DNA from 4 places in the Streptomyces sp. NPDC029044 genome. Region 1 is predicted to be linked to each of the others. Evidence: riboswitches for the same ligand, from Rfam matches in the RefSeq annotation. Region 1 holds a riboswitch; each other region holds the start of a gene.
The links. Region 1 has a riboswitch for cobalamin ahead of AB0E85_RS23735 (ABC transporter substrate-binding protein). Riboswitches for the same ligand answer to the same signal wherever they lie in the genome.
Positions count from the first base shown of each region.

Region 1 (3,507 bases):
GACGAGTTCCGTGCCGGTCATGACCCTCCTCGATCGGTGCTCCGGCGGGCGTCGCGGCGCATCAGCCACAGGAAGAACGGGCCGCCGCACAGGGCGGTGAGCACGCCCACGGGTATCTCCATGGGCGCGGCGACGACGCGGGCGGCGATGTCGGCCCAGATGAGGAAGACCGCGCCGCCGAGGGCTGCCGTCGGCAGGACACGTCGGTGGTCGCCTCCGACGGCGAGGCGGACGATGTGCGGCAGCATCAGGCCGACGAAGCCGATCGGTCCGCACGCCGCGACGAGGATGCCGGTGACGAGGGAGAGCAGGACGAACATCCGGGCGCGGAAGCGGGCCACGTCCAGCCCCATCGTGGTCGCGGCCTCCTCTCCGGCGAGCAGCAGGTTCAGGTTGCGGGCCTGGACCATGAGGACGGCGATGCCCAGGAGCAGGGCGCCGCTCGGCAGCCAGAGGGTGTCCCAGTTGACACCGCCGAGGCCGCCGAGGGTCCAGGCGAGGACCGCGCGGGCCTCGTTGCCCCGGTCGGTCGTGAGCAGCAGCAGGTCCAGTACGGCGGTGAGCACCGAGGCGATGGCCACCCCGGAGAGGACCAGCCGTGCCGAGGTGATGCGCCCGCCGGTGCGGGCGGTGGCGTAGACGAGGAGCAGCGCGCCGAGCGCGCCTGCGAACGCGGCGACCGACAGCGACACCGGCCCGAACAGGGTCACCCCGAACACGATCACCGTGACGGCGCCCAGGGACGCCCCGGAGGAGACGCCGAGCAGGTAGGGCTCGGCGAGCGGGTTGCGGATCAGGGCCTGCAGGGCGGTGCCCACCATGGCGAGTCCGGCGCCGGCCACCGCGCCGAGCAGCACGCGCGGCGCGCGGACGTCCAGCACGATGGTCTCCCGCGCCCGCGACCAGTCCGGTTCGACCCAGCCCGCCCCCAGTGTGTGCGTCACGATGCCCCACACCTGGCCGGGCGGCACCTGCACCGAGCCGATGGCCAGGCCGGCGGTGGCGGAGATCACCAGAAGGGCGGCCAGGGCGACGAGAGTGACGGTGAGACCGGCCCGGCCGGCTCGCCCGTCGCCCTTGTGCTGTTGTGGCACGGCCCGTCGGGTGTCGGCTCGGACGATCGGAGTCGTCACGCGAAGCTCTCGGGGTGGATGCCGCGGGCCAGGTCCTCGACCGCGTAGGCCGAGCGGATACCGACCAGCGTCGCGGTCAGCGGCAGGACGACGAACCGCTTGTTCTTGACCGCGGGCACGTCCTCCAGGGCGGGCTGGGAGAGCAGGAACTTCTTCTTCTGCTCGACGCTTCCGGCGCCGGCGTAGTCGTAGATGGCGATGACTTCGGGCTTGCGTTCGACGACCTGTTCCCAGGAGACGTCGCCGAAGACGTCGTCGAGGTCGGCGAAGACGTTCTTGCCGCCGGCCAGCCGGATCAGCTCGGTGCCGAGGCTCTTCCCCCCGGCGGTGAAGGCGGTCTTGTCGCCGCTGTCGTAGACGAAGACGGGCACCTCGGCTTCGCCCTCGACCTTGGCGGAGGCCTTGTCGACGCGACCGGTGAGGTCGGCGACCAGCTCGTCCGCCCGGTCCGGGACGCCGAAGATCTTGCCGATGGTGCGGATCTCGTCGTAGGTGTCCTTCATCGTGACCCGCTTCTTGCCGCAGTACTCGCGGTTGAGATGCGTGTCGATGCCGGCGTCGGCGAACGCCTTGCGGGAGCGGCCCTCCTTCTCGGCGAAGGCGCTGCCGTAGCCGCCGTAGACGAGGTCGGGCTCTGCCTCCAGGACCGTCTCGAACGACGGCTCCTTCTTCGCCAGTTCCGGGATCGCCTCGTAGTCCTTCTTCAGTTCGGGCAGGACGGCCGAGTCGGGGAAGGCGGTGCCGACCATACGGTCCTTCAGACCGAGGGCGAGCATGAGTTCCGCCGGGTGCTGGTGGATGGTGACGACGCGGGAGGGCGGCTTGTCGTACGTCGTCTTCACACCGCAGTTGTCGATCGTGACGGGGAAGCCCGCCGCCGAAGGGGCCGGGGCCTTCGTGTCCTCGGTGGTGTCCTGCGACGAGCCGCAGCCAGCGGTCAGCAGGGCCGCGCACGCGGCGACGGCAGCGGCTGTCGCACGCAGGGCATGCCGCCTGCGGGCAGGTGTGAACAGCGGGGGACGGTCGTACACGTGAAGCCTCCTGCGGAGTCCGCGCTCCTCGGATCGGGCCCGCGACAGGCCAGTGTCCTGACTCCCGGATCGACGCTCCCCCTTGCCTTCCCGCGCGGCGCGCAGTGGCGTGTCGAAGGGTGCACTCCCCGGTCACAGTGGCGGGACCGTGCCGGATTCGCACCGGCTTCCTGTCTCCCGTCGCGGCGATGACCCGGTGATACTACGATCTGCCGAGTCCAGGCCAAAAGGGCGCGCGGGCCCGATCGCACGCCCCCGTGCCACCGGTCACCCCTCGCGGACCGCCCGCAGCACCAGCCGCTCGGCGTTCTCGTCGTAGGGGCGGCCGTCGAACCCGCCGAAGACCTCCACGCGGCCGAACCCCGCCTCCTCGGCCATGCGCCGCAGCTCGACCGCGCTGTACACGAACCACACCAGGGTGGCCCGCGTCACTCGCTCGCCCCGCACCAGCACCCAGTCGCTGCGCAGCCGCGCCCAGTCGTCCTGCACGCTGTCGGTCTGCACCATCAGGTCCTCGCCCCGCCGCACCACCTTCGGCGGGGTGACCTTGCGGGCCAGCAGTTCCTTGCCGGCGAGGTCCAGGACGAGGGTGCCTCCGGGAGCCAGGCAGTCGTGCATCACGCGCAGCACACGGGCGTTGTCGGCGGGATCCTCGAAGTAGCCGAACGAGGTGAACATGTTGAGGACGACGTCGAAGGCGCCCGGTGCCTCGTATGCCCGTGCGTCGGCCTGTACGTAGGTGACCTGGGCGCCTGCCTCGGCGGTTCGCTTGCGGGCCCGTTCCAGCATGGCCGGGCTCAGGTCGACACCGGTGACGTCGTGGCCGCGGCGGGCGAGCGGCACGGTGAACACGCCGGGGCCGCAGCACAGGTCCAGCACCCGGGCGCCGGCCGGGAAGGACAGCAGAGGAGAGGTGGCCAGCAGTTCCTCGGCCTGCGTGTGGCGTTGATCGGAGAAGAGGAAGTCGTGGAACTCCGTCCAGAAGTCATCGTCCTGGAACCCGCCCGTCCGTGTCATGCGGTCTCAGTGCTCCTTCGTCGTCGTGTGGTTGGGGGTGATTCGGCGTGCGGTCGCGCAGCGCCAGCAGTACTGGGGGCAGCAGCAGGCACTGTGCGGCGGCCAGCAGCCAGAACCAGCCGGTGCTCCCGGCGTGTTCGGTGAGGCCGTAGAGCTGGCCGCCGAGTACGCCACTGGCGCAGGCGCCGAGCCCCGCGGCCAGCCGTTGCTGACCGAAGACCACGGCGTCGGAGCGCGGGCTGCGGGACAGGGCCTCCAGGTCGTTCTTCAGGAACAGGACGATGTCGCCCAGGGTGATCAGCGCTCCGCCCGCGAGGAGCGCGGGC
Region 1 is NZ_JBEZWN010000031.1:72,959-76,465, reverse strand. It holds gene AB0E85_RS23745 (ABC transporter ATP-binding protein) at 1-21, opposite strand, end outside; gene AB0E85_RS23740 (iron ABC transporter permease) at 18-1,094, opposite strand; gene AB0E85_RS23735 (ABC transporter substrate-binding protein) at 1,130-2,164, opposite strand; cobalamin riboswitch at 2,194-2,376, opposite strand; gene AB0E85_RS23730 (class I SAM-dependent methyltransferase) at 2,432-3,181, opposite strand; gene AB0E85_RS23725 (MFS transporter) at 3,150-3,507, opposite strand, start outside.

Region 2 (3,507 bases), on a different contig from region 1:
TGCCCGGCGGGCAGTTGCCCGACGTGGTCTACCTGGAGCAGCTCACCGGCGCGCTCTACCCCGACCGGCCGGCCGACATCGAGTGCTACTGGGACGCCATGAACCGGCTGGTGGTCGAAGCCGAGTCGCCGGACGAGACTCCGACCATCCTGCACCGCATCCTTCAGGAGACCTGAGCGCTCAGTTCTTGCGGGCGACGCCGCCGTACTGGTGCACCTCGGCGGGAAGCCCCAGGGCCGCCGCGTCGGGACGCCAGCGCGAGCAGGAGGCCACGCCCGGTTCGAGCAGCTCCAGACCGTCGAAGTAGCGCGCGATCTGCTCGGGGCTGCGCAGGATGTACGGGATCGAACCGCCGTCGTTGTACTGCTGGATGGCGCGGACGTACTCCTCGCTGGTGTCGGTGGAGTCGTACTGCACGAGGTAGCTGCCGGGGGGCAGGGCGTCCACGAGCTGCCGGACGATCGAGCGGGCCTCGTCGTGGTCCTCGATGTGGCCCAGGATGCCCATCAGCATGAGGGCGACGGGCCGGTCGAAGTCCAGGGTCTTCCCGGCCTCGCGGACGATCGTGCCCGGCTCGCGCAGGTCGGCGTCCACGTAGTTGGTGACGCCTTCCGGTGTGCTGGTGAGCAGCGCGCGGGCGTGGGCCAGCACCAGGGGGTCGTTGTCGACGTAGACGATCCGGCTCTCCGGGGCCACGCGCTGGGCGATCTGGTGGGTGTTGTCGACGTTGGGCAGGCCGGTGCCGATGTCCAGGAACTGGCGGATGCCCTCCTCGGCGGCCAGGTGACGGACGGCCCGGGCGAGGAAGTAGCGGGCGGCGCGGGCGCCGGTCTCGATGCCGGGGAAGATCTCGCGGAACGCGTCACCGGCCACCCGGTCGACTTCGTAGTTGTCCTTCCCGCCCAGCCAGTAGTTCCAGATCCGGGCCGAGTGCGGCACCGAGGTGTCGATCTTGGGGAACGGCTCCTGCTCGGGGTTCTCCGCCTGGTCGGTCATGGACGCTCCTGCGTGAGTGGTCGGGAAGCCCCACGTTAGCCGGTCCGCGTCCGGGAGAGGATCAACTCCTCTGCGCTTTCCAGGAGTTCGACCTCGGCTCGGCCCATCGTCGGATTGGCACCCCGGCGGCGCAGGGCCTCGGTCAGGGCTGTGCGGGAGAGCGGGGACGGGCCGTCGAGGAGGGCGGTCAGCATGGTGTCTGCCGGTGCGGAGAGGGAGTCGCCGGCGACGGCGGCCTGCGCGAGGACCACCGCGGTCGCCGCCCAGTCCAGCCCCGGGTCGCCCTCCTCCGCGTCCGACCAGTCGATGACGCGGGGACCGTCGGGGGTGATGATCACGTTCTCCGGGTGCAGGTCCAGGTGCAGGACACGGACGGCCGGGTCGGTGGCGCGCAGGGCGGGGACGGCGTGCAGGTCGCGCAGCAACCTGGCGAGGATGCGCCCTGCCTCGGCCACGTCCAGGGTGCCGGCGAGGCAGGCCTGGAGCATGGTCGGGCCGGAGAGCCGCTCCATCACCAGGTCGGTGCGCGAACCGGAGGGCCGGACCCGGGGAACGGGATAACCGTGGGCGCGCACGTGCTCCATCACGGCCCCCTCGGCCACCGCGTCACCCCTGCCCTCACGCTCCCGACGCAGCACCCACGCCGCGTCGATCTCGAACACATCGGCCCGGCGCCCGGATCCGAGCAGCTGTCCCGGCGGCGGCGTGATCGGCATGAAGCGAAGCTACCCGCATCCGCGGCGCCCCCACCGGGCCGAGAGCGCCAACCCCTTCGCCGCCCGGCCCCGGACCAGGCCTCCCCACACCCGGCATGGGGCCAAGCCGCCGCGCTGCCCGTCCCCGCCCGCACGTGACCAAGCCCCCACCCGGCCCCCTCGGCCGGTTTCCTACGTCCGGGTACAGTAAGCGGGTCGTCATCACACCGTACGGGGGGAAGCCGGTGCAATTCCGGCGCTGACCCGCAACCGTGAACCACCGCCCGAGGTGGTGAGCCGGATCGCCCCGTACGGTTCGTGACCGGCTCGCGTGCCCGGCAGACCGCCGGGCACGGCACCGTCGAGGTATACGGAGCCGAGCCGCCGGGGTGTCCCGTGCTGCCCGGCTCCCCCACAGGGAGAGGCACCCGCCGATCATGAACGTCCGCCGCAGCGCCGCGGTCCTGGCCGCCGTCGCCGTGATCGGCGCCGCCACCCCGGCCGCCGCCGACCCGTCCCCGTCGCCCTCCCAGGCGTTCCCCTCCGCCCTGTACGGCGACAAGGACCCGAAGTTCGACGGCGTCTGGCGCCAGTCGCTCGCGCTGCTCGCGCAGGACACCACGGGGGTGAAGCCGGCGGAGAAGTCCGTGCGGTGGCTGGTGCGCCAGCAGTGCGCGGACGGCGGCTTCGCCTCCTACCGGCCCGACCCCACCACCGCGTGCGACGCCAAGACCATGCTCGACACCAACGCCACGTCCGCCGCCGTGCAGGCCTTGGCCGCGCTCGGCGGGCACGACGGCGTCACCCGCAAGGCCGTCGGCTGGCTGAAGTCCGTCCAGAACGAGGACGGCGGCTGGGGCTACTCGCCGGGCGGGGCCAGCGACACCAACTCGACGTCGGTCGTCATCGGCGCGCTCGCCGCCGCGGGCGAGAAGCCGGACCAGGTCGAGAAGGACGGCAAGTCCCCCCACGACGCGCTGCTGAAGCTCGCCCTGCCCTGCGGCGGGGACGGTGACGGCGCCTTCGCGTTCCAGCCGGACAAGAAGGGCGAGCTCGCCGCCAACGCGGACGCCACAGCGGCCGGTGTGCTCGGCGCGCTGGGCAAGGGCATGGTCGTCGAGCCCGGCAAGAAGTCCGACGCCACCTGCGAGAAGGCCGCGACGCCGCAGCAGGCGGCGGCGAACGGCGCGGGCTACCTCACCGCCGCCCTGGCCAAGGACGGCAACCACCTCATGTCCGCGCTGGCCGGTGCCGAGCCCCAGCCCGACTTCGGCAACACCGCCGACGCGGTCGTCGCGCTCGCCGCGCAGGGGGACACCGCGCAGGCGGAGAAGTCCGTGCGGTGGCTGGAGAAGAACTCCGCTTCCTGGGCCGCGCAGAGCGGTCCGGCCGCCTACGCCCAGCTGATCTTCGCCGCCCACGCGACAGGCACGAACCCGCGTGACTTCGGCGGCGCGGACCTCGTCAAGCAGCTGGGCGCGACGGGCCCGGCCCCGCAGGCCGCCGGGAAGTCCGCGGCCAAGGCCTCGGACGAGAAGGAGGACTCCGGCTCGGACTTCTTCGGGGTCTGGTGGTACGTCGGCGTCTGCCTGGTCGCCGGCATCGGCATCGGGTTCCTGTTCACCGGCCGCAAGAAGCAGCAGCAGCTGTGATCCGCCGGGCCGTTCTCCTCCTCCTGGCCTCGCTCCTGCTGGGCGCGGGCGCGGGCCAGGCCCAGGCCGCCGGTTACCGGTACTGGTCGTTCTGGGAGCGCGACGCCGGCCGCTGGGTCTACGCCACCCAGGGCCCGTCCCTGGTCCGCCCGTCCGACGGCGAC
Region 2 is NZ_JBEZWN010000004.1:42,810-46,316, reverse strand. It holds gene AB0E85_RS05130 (helix-turn-helix transcriptional regulator) at 1-176, shown strand, start outside; gene AB0E85_RS05125 (SAM-dependent methyltransferase) at 181-996, opposite strand; gene AB0E85_RS05120 (phosphotransferase) at 1,032-1,712, opposite strand; cobalamin riboswitch at 1,884-2,019, shown strand; gene AB0E85_RS05115 (prenyltransferase/squalene oxidase repeat-containing protein) at 2,129-3,343, shown strand; gene AB0E85_RS05110 (SCO2322 family protein) at 3,340-3,507, shown strand, end outside.
Region 2: another riboswitch for cobalamin. It lies ahead of AB0E85_RS05115 (prenyltransferase/squalene oxidase repeat-containing protein); the one in region 1 lies ahead of AB0E85_RS23735 (ABC transporter substrate-binding protein).

Region 3 (3,507 bases), on a different contig from region 1:
GATCAGCCCGACATCCCGGCGCAGGCCGTCTCTTTCCATGAATACAGGGCCTCTCGAAGATGAACTCGGGGAGTTCGGGGAGCAAGAGGCCTCAGGTTAGGAATCGGCCGGCCGGCCGCAGAAGACGAGTTGTGCACCCTTGACCGGGTGCGGGTATTTCGTGGGGAACGCTTCAGGATTCCTGTACGCGGTGATGAGACAGCCGTGGGATCTCGATCGCCGGGCAGCGGTCCATCACCATCTCCAGGCCCGCCGCGCGGGTCCGGTCGTACGCCGCCTCGTCGATGACACCCAGTTGGAACCAGACGCCCTTCGCGCCCTTGGCGACCGCCTCGTCCGCGACGGCTCCGGCGAGGTCGCTGTTCACGAACACGTCGACGACGTCCACGTCGAAGGGGATGTCCGCCAGGCTCGCGTACCCCTTCTCCCCGTGCACCGTCTCCGCCTTCGGGTGCACCGGCACGACGCGCTTGCCGAAGCGCCGGAGCACGGCTGCCACGCCGTACGCCGCCCGCTGCCGGTTCGACGACAGGCCGACCACGGCCCAGGTGTCGCCGAGCTCGGTGAGGATCCTGCGGACCGTTGCCTCGTCGCCGTACACCGGCGGCCTCCTCGTCAGTCGTGGACGCACTGCACTGCTCTGCGGGCAACGACGCAGGACGCGCGGTGATTCCCGGACGTCCCGTGATAGCTTGCCGAGGCCAGTCGAACCCATGTACGTGGGTCAGGGAATCCGGTGTGAATCCGGAACTGACGCGCAGCGGTGAGGGGGACGGGCGGGGCCTCGGCCACTGGACTTCCTCGCGGACGTCCGGGAAGGCGCCCCGATCCGGGTGAACCCGAGTCCGAAGACCTGCTGGCGGCCCCCGCGGCCGCGTGCGGCGGGGGAGCACCGTACGACCGGGCCCCGCGAATGGGCCCTCGACGCCTGAGGACTGGTTCTTCGTGCCCCTCGCCCGACCCGCCCGTGCCGCCGCCCTGCTCGCGGCCGGCTCCCTGCTCCTGACCGGCTGCGGCGGCACCGCGTCCACCGACGCCAAGGCCGCCGTCACCCTCAACAACTGCGGGCACGACGTCCGGGTGGCGGCCCCGCCGCGGCACGCCGTGTCCCTCAACCAGGGCACCACCGAGATCCTGCTCTCCCTGGGCCTCGCCGACCGCCTCGCGGGCACGGCCACCTGGACCGACCCCGTGATGAAGGGGCTGGAGAAGGACGAAGCGGAGGTGCCGCGCATCGCCGACAACAACCCCTCCTTCGAACGCGTCCTGGACACCGAACCCGACTTCGTCGCCGCCTCCTTCGTCTCCACCCTCGGCAAGGGCGGCGTCGCCACCCGCGAGCAGTTCGAGAAGCTCGGCGTCCCCACCTACGTCTCCCCGTCCGACTGCGCCGGCAAGGACAACTCGGGCGGCGGCGACGGCGCCCGCGACAAGGCCCTGGGCATCGACACCGTCTACGGCGAGGTACGCGACCTCGCGACCGTGTTCGGGGTGAAGAAGCGCGGCGACGCGCTCGTGGCCTCCCTCCGGCAGCGCGTGAAGAAGGCCACCGCCGGTACCGACGCCTCCGACGTCACCCTCCTGTACTGGTTCGCGAACTCCGAGTCCCCCTACATGGCGGGCTGTTGCGGGGCGCCCGGCATCATCACCCGGGCCCTCGGCGCGAAGAACGTCTTCGACGACACGCACGAGGAGTGGCCCCAGATCAACTGGGAGACGGTCGCCGACCGCGACCCCGACGTCCTCGTCATCGGCGATCTGACCCGTAAGTCGCAGACCGCCGAGTCGGCCGCCAGGAAGATCGCCTTCCTGGAGTCCAACCCGGTCACCCGGAACATGGACGCCGTCCGGCACAAGCGGTACGTGCTGCTCAGCGGGCAGGCCATGAACCCGACCATCCGCACCGTAGAGGGCGTGGAACAGGTGGCCGCCGGACTGCGCCGGTTCGGGCTGGTGAAGTGACCGCCGGGAGTGTGCCGGGTGTCGCGGCCCGGCCCCGGCGGCGGACCGGGCTCGCACTGGGGGCGGCCGGGGCGGCCGCCCTCGTCGCCTCCCTCGCCGTGGCCATCACCATCGGTCCCGCCGACATCCGCGTCGCCGACGTGTGGTCCGTCGTGGCCGCCCGCGTCGGCCTCGGCAGCTCGGACCTGACACCGATCCGGGACGGCATCGTCTGGCAGCTGCGGCTGCCCCGCACCCTGCTCGCGGCCGTGTGCGGGGCCGGACTCGCCGTCTGCGGGGCGGTGATGCAGTCGCTGCTGCGCAACCCGCTCGCCGACCCCTTCGTGCTCGGGGTGTCCTCGGGCGCCTCCACCGGAGCGGTCCTCGTGGTCGTGCTCGGCGCGGGCGGCGGCGCCCTGTCGGTGTCCGCCGGCGCGTTCCTCGGCGCCCTGCTGTCGTTCGCGCTGGTCCTGCTGCTCAGCCACACCCTCGGCGGCACCACCGACCGGGTCGTCCTCGCGGGCGTCGCCGCCATGCAGCTCTTCTCGGCGCTCACCTCGTTCGTCGTGATGACCTCCGCCGACGCCGAGACGACCCGCGGCGTGCTGTTCTGGCTCCTCGGCTCGCTCGGCGGCGCCGGCTGGACCGACGTGTGGCTGTGCCTGGCCGTGCTGGCCGTGGCACTGGTGGTGTGCCTGTCCTACGCCCGCACCCTCGACGCCTTCGCCTTCGGGCAGGACGCGGCGGCCGCGCTCGGGGTGTCCGTCGCCCGCACCCGCCTGGTGCTGCTGTGCGTCACGGCCCTGCTCACGGCCGCGCTGGTCAGCTCGGCCGGGGCGATCGGCTTCGTGGGACTGGTCCTGCCGCACGCTGCCCGGGCCCTGACCGGCCCGGGGCACGCGCGGCTGCTGCCGGTCACCGCCCTCGCGGGAGCGGTCTTCCTGGTGTGGGTGGACACCCTCGCCCGGACGGTCCTCGAACCGCAGGAGGTTCCGGTGGGGGTCGTGACGTCGCTGATCGGGGTGCCGGCGTTCGTGGCGGTGCTGTACCGGACGCGGAGGGCACGGTGAGCGGCGCGGGGGCACCGGTGGGGGCGGAGGGCGCGGTGAGTGGCGCGGGAGCATCCGTGGGGGCGGGGCTGCGGGCCGACCGGGTCAGCCGCCGCGCCGACGGGAACCTCATCCTGGACGGCGTCACCCTCGCGCCCGAAACCGGCTCCACGGTCGGCGTCCTCGGCCCCAACGGCTCCGGCAAGTCCACCCTGCTGCGGCTGCTGGCCGGGCTGCTCACGCCGGCCTGCGGAGTCGTCACCCTCGACGGCACGCCGCTGGGCGACCTGCCCCGCCGCACGGTCGCGCGCCGCCTCGCCGTCGTCGAGCAGCAGTCGGACACCCAGGTGGAGCTGACGGTCGAGGACGTGGTGCGGCTCGGCCGCGTCCCGCACCGCCGCGCCTGGACCCCCGCCTCCGCCGACGACGAACGGGCGGTGCGTGCCGCCCTGGAACGCACCGGGCTCGACGACCGTTCCGGCCGGCTCTGGCACACCCTCTCGGGCGGTGAACGCCA
Region 3 is NZ_JBEZWN010000014.1:55,385-58,891, reverse strand. It holds gene AB0E85_RS14950 (APC family permease) at 1-39, opposite strand, end outside; gene AB0E85_RS14945 (CoA-binding protein) at 173-601, opposite strand; cobalamin riboswitch at 686-876, shown strand; gene AB0E85_RS14940 (ABC transporter substrate-binding protein) at 946-1,962, shown strand; gene AB0E85_RS14935 (iron chelate uptake ABC transporter family permease subunit) at 2,019-3,011, shown strand; gene AB0E85_RS14930 (ABC transporter ATP-binding protein) at 3,047-3,507, shown strand, end outside.
Region 3: another riboswitch for cobalamin. It lies ahead of AB0E85_RS14940 (ABC transporter substrate-binding protein); the one in region 1 lies ahead of AB0E85_RS23735 (ABC transporter substrate-binding protein).

Region 4 (3,507 bases), on a different contig from region 1:
GGCTCCGTGCCGGACAACAGCCCGTGGGCGCGCAGGAGTTCTGCCGCCGCGGCGCCCCACGGCAGGCGCAGCCCCGCCTCGCGGAGGAGATCCGGGCGGGCCAGCGCCGTTGCCGCCGGCCCGGTGCGGACGCCGGACGGGGTGAGGAGCGCCGCGTCGTCGGCCCAGCGCAGGGCGAGGTCGACGTCATGGGTGGCCATCACCACCGTGGTGCCCGCGCCACGGAGTCCGTCGAGGGTGGTGAGGAGCCGCTCCTGGCCGTCGGGGTCGAGTCCGGCCGTCGGCTCGTCGAGGACGAGCACGCGGGGCCGCATGGCGACCGCGCCCGCGATGGCGGTGCGCTTGCGCTGGCCGTAGGAGAGCAGATGGGTCGGCCGGTCGGCCAGGGCGGTGATGTCCAGCGCGGCGAGCGCCTCCGCCACCCGCGTCCGCACCTGTGTGTCGTCCAGGCCGAGGTTCAGCGGCCCGAACGACACGTCCTGCTCGACGGAGGCCGCGAACAGCTGGTCGTCCGGGTCCTGCACCACCAGCTGCACGGTGGTCCGCAGCCGGGTCAGGCCCTTGCGGTCGTACGCCACCGGCTGCCCCGCGACCGTCAGCCGGCCCTCCTGCGGCCGCAGTCCGCCGGAGAGCAGCCGCATCAGCGTGGTCTTCCCGCTGCCGTTGCGGCCGAGCAGCGCGAGCGCCCGGCCCTGCCGGATCTCGAAGTCGAGCCCGCTGAGCACGGTGGGGCCGTCCTCGTAGGCGTAGGTCGCGCCCCGCAGGGCGACGAGGGCGGGCTCGCTCATGTCAGCGGCCTTTCCAGTACGAGGGTGAGGGCGGCCAGCGTTGCGAGCAGCGCACAACTGGCGGCCGTGAAGCGCACCGAGACCCGGGCCTCGGGCACCAGGACGCGCAGGGTGCCGTCATAGCCCCGCCCGGCGAGTCCGGCCTGGAGACGGGTCGCCCGGTCGAAGGCCCGGACGAACGCGGTGGCGCCGAGCCCGGCCAGCGAACGCCACTCCGCGGCCCGGCCGGTGTGCCCGAGCCGGGCCGCCTGGGCCTCCCGGATGCGCCGCATCGAGTCCAGCAGCAGGAAACTCATCCGGTACGTCACCAGCGCCACGTCGACGACCGGCGCGGGGACCCCGGCCCGGACCAGGCGGGGCAGCAGGTCGGACATGGGCGTGGTGAAGGCGAACAGCAGCACGCCCAGGGAGGCCGCCGAGGTCCGCAGCAGCAACTCCCCGGCCCGGACCGGCCCGTCAGGGGCGAGGGAGACGAACCCGCCCGTGCCGCCCACCTGGACGAGCAGCGTGAGCGCGCCGGTCACGCAGAAGCCCAGCGGGACCCGGTAGGCCCGCCACAGCCGCCGCCCGGGCACACCGGCCGGACCCAGCAGCACGACCAGGGCCGTCAGGAGGACCAGGGCCGCGCCCGGCCAGGGCGGCAGGGAGATCGCGAGCACGGTGAGACCGAGCCCGAGCACGGCCTTGTCCACGGGATGGCGGCGGCGCCAGCGACTGCTGTGCGCCGCCGCGTCGATCGGCAGCACCCTGGCTCAGTCCCGTTCCGCCGCGGACTTCCCGGCGGCGCCGGTGGGCGCGCTGTCGGCCTCCCGCTCCAGCGCCCGCTGCTCGCCCTGCCGACGTCCCCGGCGCAGACCGAAGTAGTAGGCGAGGACCCCGGCACCGAGGGCCGCCTGGAGGGCGAACAGCGCCGACTCGATCTCGCCGGACGGCGGCTCGTACAGCGGCGAGAACCACGGCTCGTAGTCCGGCTTCAGCTCGGTGATCGCCGTCTCGGCCTCGGCGTCGGCACCCGTGAACGGCTCCTTCTTGTGGTCGCCGAGGCCCAGCGCCAAGGGCAGCACGGCCAGCGCGGCCACGGCGAACAGCAGCACCAGGTTGATCTTCGTGTTCCGGCTCATCGGGCCACCGCCTCGGTCTCCGTCTCGGTCCGCGCCTGCTTCTTGGCGAGGAGCACGCCCAGCCGGGTCAGCTCGCCCTTGCTCGACTGCACCAGCAGCCGCATCACGAGCACGGTCAGCAGGCCCTCGCTCACCGCGAGCGGGATCTGCGTGACGGCGAAGATGGAACCGAACTTGCCGAGGGCGCCCAGGAATCCGCTGCCCGGGTCGGGGAACGCGAGCGCCAGCTGCACGCTGGTGACGCAGTAGGTGGACAGGTCGGCGACGAACGCGCCGGAGAACACCGCCACCATCAGCGGCGCGTTGGAGCGCCGCAGCAGCTTGTAGACGGCGTATCCGGCCCAGGGGCCGACGATCGCCATGGAGAAGACGTTGGCGCCGAGCGTGGTCAGGCCGCCGTGCGCGAGCAACAGCGCCTGGAAGAGCAGGGTGATGGTGCCCAGCACCGCCATGATGGGCGGCCGGAACAGGATGGCTCCCAGGCCCGTGCCGGTGGGGTGCGAGCAACTGCCGGTGACGGACGGCAGTTTCAGGGCGGACAGGACGAACGTGAAGGCGCCGGAGGCACCGAGGAGCAGCGTGCTCTCGGGGTGCTCGCGCACTTCACGGGTGAGTGACCGGACCCCGTGGACGACGAACGGCGCCGACGCGACGCCCCAGGCGACCGCGTGCGCCGGAGGAAGGAAACCCTCGGCTATGTGCATGGCTCAGCAGACCCTCTCCAGCACCTCGTGGATGGTTGACGCGCCTTGGCCGGTCTCCTGGCTGACGGGTACCACCGCCCGGACTCCGCCTTCCCGGGTCACAAGGACCCAGTGGCCGCCCGTGAGGGCTGGAGCCGGACTTCCCGATTCACAGTGGCGAGGGCCGCACCGGCATCACACCGGATTTCCCGTTCACCAAGGCCTGGTGACAATAAGGCCGGGGTAAGGGCGATGACAAGCCGCCCGAGGGGCGCGCGAGGGGGCGCCCGCTCGCACACCGGCGCATCCGCCGGCTGATCCACGTGCTCGGGCGCTCAGGGTGCGGGGACGCGCCGGGGCCCGGTCAGTCGTCGTCCCCGCCGTCGTCGCCCTCCCCGTCGTCCCCGGCCGGGACCGGCTGTTCCGGCGTCGGCTGCTCCGGTCCGGCGTCGCCCGCCGCCTGCGTCGGAGTCGGCTCGCCGGAGGCCGGCGGGGGAGGGGCCGGGGAGGCGGGCGGCGTGGACGGAGTGACCTCGGCCACGGTGCCGGTGGTCGGCGTGGTGGCGACCTGCCGGCCGGCCCCCGGATCGGAGGTGATGGGCGAGGCGGAGTCCTCGGACGGGGTGGCCGCGGGGCTGCTCGCGGTCGGGGACGCGTCGGGTTCGCTGCCCTCGGTGGTCGTGTCGGGCGAGAACCAGCGCATGCCGAGGAGCATCGCGGCGAGGAACAGCGCCGCGGCGGCGGCCGTCGCGGCCACTCTCGACCGGCTGCCGAGCCCGCCGCGCCCTCGGGCCCGGCCCGAACGCCCCGCCTGGGCCGCCCGGGCGGCGGTGCGGTGCCCCGGGGCCGCCGGCAGGGCGTACGTGGTCGGGTGGCTGGTCTCGGCAGCCGCGTACGGGCCCGGCCCGGTATGGG
Region 4 is NZ_JBEZWN010000022.1:44,453-47,959, reverse strand. It holds gene AB0E85_RS19550 (ATP-binding cassette domain-containing protein) at 1-788, opposite strand, end outside; gene cbiQ (cobalt ECF transporter T component CbiQ) at 785-1,534, opposite strand; gene AB0E85_RS19540 (energy-coupling factor ABC transporter substrate-binding protein) at 1,541-1,909, opposite strand; gene AB0E85_RS19535 (energy-coupling factor ABC transporter permease) at 1,906-2,613, opposite strand; cobalamin riboswitch at 2,643-2,828, opposite strand; gene AB0E85_RS19530 (protein kinase) at 2,957-3,507, opposite strand, start outside.
Region 4: another riboswitch for cobalamin. It lies ahead of AB0E85_RS19535 (energy-coupling factor ABC transporter permease); the one in region 1 lies ahead of AB0E85_RS23735 (ABC transporter substrate-binding protein).